Regions from separate parts of the Lysinibacillus louembei genome, predicted to be linked through region 1. Evidence: riboswitches for the same ligand, from Rfam matches in the RefSeq annotation. Region 1 holds a riboswitch; the other holds the start of a gene.
What was found. Region 1 has a riboswitch for FMN ahead of ribD (bifunctional diaminohydroxyphosphoribosylaminopyrimidine deaminase/5-amino-6-(5-phosphoribosylamino)uracil reductase RibD). Riboswitches for the same ligand answer to the same signal wherever they lie in the genome.
Positions count from the first base shown of each region.

Region 2: it holds a riboswitch for FMN, as region 1 does, so the genes downstream of both, R6U77_RS18080 (ECF transporter S component) here and ribD (bifunctional diaminohydroxyphosphoribosylaminopyrimidine deaminase/5-amino-6-(5-phosphoribosylamino)uracil reductase RibD) in region 1, are expected to answer to the same signal.

Region 1 is NZ_CP137624.1:2,739,316-2,741,792, forward strand. Features, by position in the region: FMN riboswitch at 469-587, shown strand; FMN riboswitch at 670-788, shown strand; FMN riboswitch at 872-988, shown strand; FMN riboswitch at 1,072-1,188, shown strand; gene ribD (bifunctional diaminohydroxyphosphoribosylaminopyrimidine deaminase/5-amino-6-(5-phosphoribosylamino)uracil reductase RibD) at 1,286-2,311, shown strand; gene ribE (riboflavin synthase) at 2,321-2,477, shown strand, end outside.
Region 2 is NZ_CP137624.1:3,604,949-3,607,425, reverse strand. Features, by position in the region: gene R6U77_RS18085 (hypothetical protein) at 1-446, shown strand, start outside; FMN riboswitch at 654-830, shown strand; gene R6U77_RS18080 (ECF transporter S component) at 1,083-1,667, shown strand; gene R6U77_RS18075 (GNAT family N-acetyltransferase) at 1,723-2,172, shown strand; gene R6U77_RS18070 (ABC transporter substrate-binding protein) at 2,186-2,477, opposite strand, start outside.

The DNA of each region.
Region 1 (2,477 bases):
ATAATTAGAAAATTCGGTTATTTTATGTGTCAATTTTGTGACAAAGGAAAAGCCTGTCATTTGATGAGCTTTTGTGCACATATTATATTTTGGGAATTTTAATCTCCTTTATTTGTTATATGGTTCAACTTATTAGTTGATTCCATCTGATTAAGGGGATGTTTCATCTAGCAGCATGTGCCGCTATTACCAATTTCCTTCGATTGTTTAATGAGAACTACTACGAAGAAAATACGGTTGTTTTGTTGTCCGTATAAATGCTCCTTTTTATTAATGGTCATACTTCTTAGTCAATTTATTGTGACTGTGCAATATACAACTTAACTAGAATAATTTCTTTGAAGTAATATGGTTAGTGATGTTCATAATATGAAAATAGATTCTATTGAGAAAAGTGCAAGAGTTTTTTTGTTTGTCAAATGGCTAGATTTTTATTATTATTGCTGTATAATTAGATGCAATTATAAATATTACCTTCGGGGTCGGGTGTAAGTCCCAATCGGCGGTAAAGCCCGCGAGCTTTTTTAAAGCAGGATTCGGTGAAATTCCGAAGCCGACAGTAATAGTCTGGATGAGAGAAGGTAGGCAAAAAACTAGCCAAAACGCTAGTTTATTTGATGACGCCTTTTTTCAGACCTCACAAAAAATGTGGGGTTTTTTAATTGAATAACATGCCTTCGGGGTCGGGTGCAAGTCCCAATCGGCGGTAAAGCCCGCGAGCTTTTTTAAAGCAGGATTCGGTGAAATTCCGAAGCCGACAGTAATAGTCTGGATGAGAGAAGGTAGGCAAAAAACTAGCCCAAACGCTAGTTTATTTGATGATGCCTTTTTTCAGACCCCACAAAAAAATGTGGGGTTTTTTAATTGAATAACATGCCTTCGGGGTCGGGTGCAAGTCCCAATCGGCGGTAAAGCCCGCGAGCTTTTTAAGCAGGATTCGGTGAAATTCCGAAGCCGACAGTAATAGTCTGGATGAGAGAAGGTAGGCAAAAAACTAGCCCAAACGCTAGTTTATTTGATGATGCCTTTTTTCAGACCCCACAAAAAAATGTGGGGTTTTTTAATTGAATAGCATTCCTTCGGGGTCGGGTGTAAGTCCCAATCGGCGGTAAAGCCCGCGAGCTTTTTAAGCAGGATTCGGTGAAATTCCGAAGCCGACAGTAATAGTCTGGATGAGAGAAGGATTAGGCAAAAAACTAGCAAAAGTGCTGGTTTATTTAGCGATGCCTTCTCCGTAAAAGCCCCTTTTTTAGGAGGCTTTTTTAATTTAAAAGGAGGTGGCTGTATGAATGACGAGCAAGCAATGCAATTCGCTTTGAATTTAGCGAAATCAGGAAGTAATCAAACTTCTCCCAATCCGCTAGTTGGGTGTGTCATTACAAATAATCAGGAGGTTGTAGGCTTTGGCGCTCACCTTAAATCAGGTGAGGCACATGCGGAGATTAATGCATTAAAAATCGCGGGTGAGAAAGCTAAAGGGGCGAATGTTTATGTGACGCTGGAGCCCTGTAGCCATGTTGGACGAACTGGTCCCTGTGTTGAGGCGCTTATAAAAGCACAGGTAGCCCATGTATTTATTGCAACGCTTGACCCAAATCCACTTATAGCTGGAAGTGGTGCTCGAAGGCTAGAGGAGGCAGGCATTACAGTAAGTATTGGATTATGTGAAGATGGGGCAAAAGCGATTAATGAAGCATTTTTCTACTACATTGTACATCGTTTACCTTATGTTACGTTGAAGCAAGCCATTTCGATAGACGGTAAAATTAACGCCGAGAAAGGGCAGCGAACGGCAATTACAGGTAAGGAGGTTCAGAAGGATGTTCATTATGCTCGCTCCATACATGATGCTATTTTGGTTGGTTCAAACACTGTTTGTATTGACAACCCAAGCTTAACAAATCGGCTTAGCTCTTCAAATAAACAACCAATTCGAGTTGTTATGGACCGAGATGGAAAGGTTCCGAGTGCAGCAAAAGTCTTTAACGATAAAATGGCTCAAACTTGGCTTTTTACATCAAAGGCTCGGAACTTGTCAGGCGTTCGTACCTTTGTAATAGAGGATTGTTCCTTGCGAAATATTTTAAGGACGCTAGCGGATGAAGGCATTATGACATTATACGTTGAGGCAGGCAGCCAAATGGCGGATGTCTTTTTACAACAACGATTTGTACAAAAAATGATTATATATATTGCGCCGAAGCTATTAGGTTCTGGGGCACTTTCGATGGCAACATTGCAGGAGGAATTTATTTTTACTGACGTTGAAAAAATAGGTGAGGCCATTAAATTAACAATGACAATGAAATGAGGTGAGCATTTGTTTACAGGGATTATTGAGGAGCTAGGCACGATTAAGCAAATGACAAAAGGGCAAGAATCAATTGTTTTTACGATTGGTGCTCGAAAAATAATGCAAGATTTGAAGGTCGGCGATAGCATCGCAGTGAATGGTGTATGTTTAACTGTCACAAGCT
Region 2 (2,477 bases), 870 kb from region 1:
TAGATCAAAATGAAAGTACAAAAATAGAGCTATCAGCATTAACAGCTACGCAAAACTACAGCTATTATTTATTTACACAGCAAGATAAAAAATATTTTGTGCCACAACGGGAAGTAGCATATACGCATGTAGAAGAGGCCATTTTAGGCATGACAGGTCATGCAACGGAACAATATGCATCGGCTATTGTAGAAGGTGTTACATTTTCAGTGACTACCGCTGACCATGTTCATGTGAAATTTGACCAACCGCTTGATTTAGAGACAGTGGATTATACGCAGGCGAAGCAAATGCTAGAAGGCATTATGCTAACAGCTGCTGCGTTTAATCAGCAAGTTATTTTTGAAAATATTGTACAAACGACATGGGATCGCTTTGATTTCACACAGCCACAGCCGATACCTGTGGCGCCAAATGAATTACCACTTGATATCATACAGCCTTAGTGATAAGGCTGTATTTTTATATTTCGCAAATAAATTGGGAAAAAGCGCAGATAGTTGAGGAATTTCGCAGATAAGCTATGAAAAAGCGCAGATATCTTAGGGATTTTCGCAGATAAATCACAAAGAAAGCATAGATAACCAAGCAAAAAGGTTTACTTTTAAAAACTTTCTTTTATAATAGAAAGTGTAGTAACAAATTTTATATTGATTCATCTTCGGGGCAGGGTGTAATTCCCGACCGGCGGTAATTGAAATCGCAATCTCCGACCATTTACTTGGAGGACATTGCTTCAGCATTTCATGAGCCCGCGAGCCCGCTTTTGCGGTGCAGGATTTGGTGTGATTCCAAAGCCGACAGTATAGTCTGGATGGGAGAAGGTGAAGGCGCAGTCGTCATTTTTCGAAAATGTCGTATTTTGCTATACACAAGTCTACTTACTTAATAGGCTTATTTAAGTATCGCAATTTTCGACAAAGTAGCTTTGACATGATGCTTTTTAAGCATTGTCAAAATACGACTTCTTTTAAGCGTGCCTATTTCTCCCTTATACAATCATTGTATAAGGGTTTTTTCGTGAATGGCTGGACTGTCCTTTCTTCTTGCAAGAGTGAATCAGCAAAGAGGAGAGATTTTTTATGCGCAAGCAAAATTTGAAGTTACGTTCAACCGTAACAATCGCTATGTTGAGCAGCATCGCCTTTCTATTAATGATGCTCGATTTTCCATTACCATGGTTCCCAGTGTTCCTAAAAATTGATTTTAGTGATGTGCCAGCATTGATTGCGGCAATTACGATGGGACCAGTCGCTGGTATCATTGTAGAGTTGATTAAAAATATTCTAGACTGGCTATTTAAAGGCGCGCCAACGGGTGTACCAGTAGGACATATGGCAAACTTTGTAACAGGCATTCTATTTATTTTACCAACGTATTATTTTTATAAAAAATTCAAAACGATTCCTGGTTTAGCAGTAGGCTTAGCGGTAGGCACATTCGTTATGTCGATTGGCATGAGCATACTCAACTATTTCGTATTCCTACCAATGTATACGTATTTCCTAGGCTGGGGCTCATTCGATATGTATGAAACAATCGTTCTCGGTATTTTACCGTTCAATATTATTAAAGGTATCATTATTCTAACTGTTGCGATATTGTTATTCCGCACAATGAAAACATGGATTGACAAGCAGCAGTCAACCTATTTATCATTAAAATAAGCATTGAGCCGAGCTAATCAAATAGCTCGGCTTTTTTATAAGGAGAGAAACAAAAATGATTCGAATGCTAACAGCAAGTGAGCAATTACCAATGGATTTACTATTATTAGCAGATCCTTCTGAGGAAATTGTAACGGAGTATGTGCAGCGGGGGTTCTGCTATGTAGATGAGCGTGATGGAGAAATCGTCGGTGTATATGTGTTATTACCAACAAGACCACATACGATGGAGCTAGTGAATGTAGCAATAGATGAAAGGTGGCAGGGGCAAGGCATTGGCAAACAGCTTGTGCTTCATGCGATTGAACGTGCCAAAGCCATGCATTTTAAAACGATTCAGCTCGGCACAGGCAATTCAAGCGTTGACCAGCTAGCCCTTTATCAAAAATGTGGCTTCCGTATTGTCGGTGTCGATCGGGATTTCTTTCTTCAGCATTATGATGAGCCGATTTTTGAAAATGGTATTCAATGTATAGATATGATTCGGTTAGAGCTGTTGCTCTAAAGATCAATCTGCTTTAAGTATTTGTCGCTACAGACGAAATGACTGGAGGGGAAATTTTGCGATAATCTATTTTGCCATGCTGATCAAAATGGATATTATGAAACGGCAAATCCTCGCGCATATAAAAAACATGCTGACGATGTGTTAAAAATTTCAAAACACCAGCCTCAATTAAGCGCGCCTCTATTTCATAGAGCAATTGAATATCTTCATGCATCGCAGCTTGCTGTAGTAGCTTTTGTACATCCTGACTTCCTAGAAAAGAGCATACGGGGGAGCGTTCACTATTTAAGGCATGCAGCCAG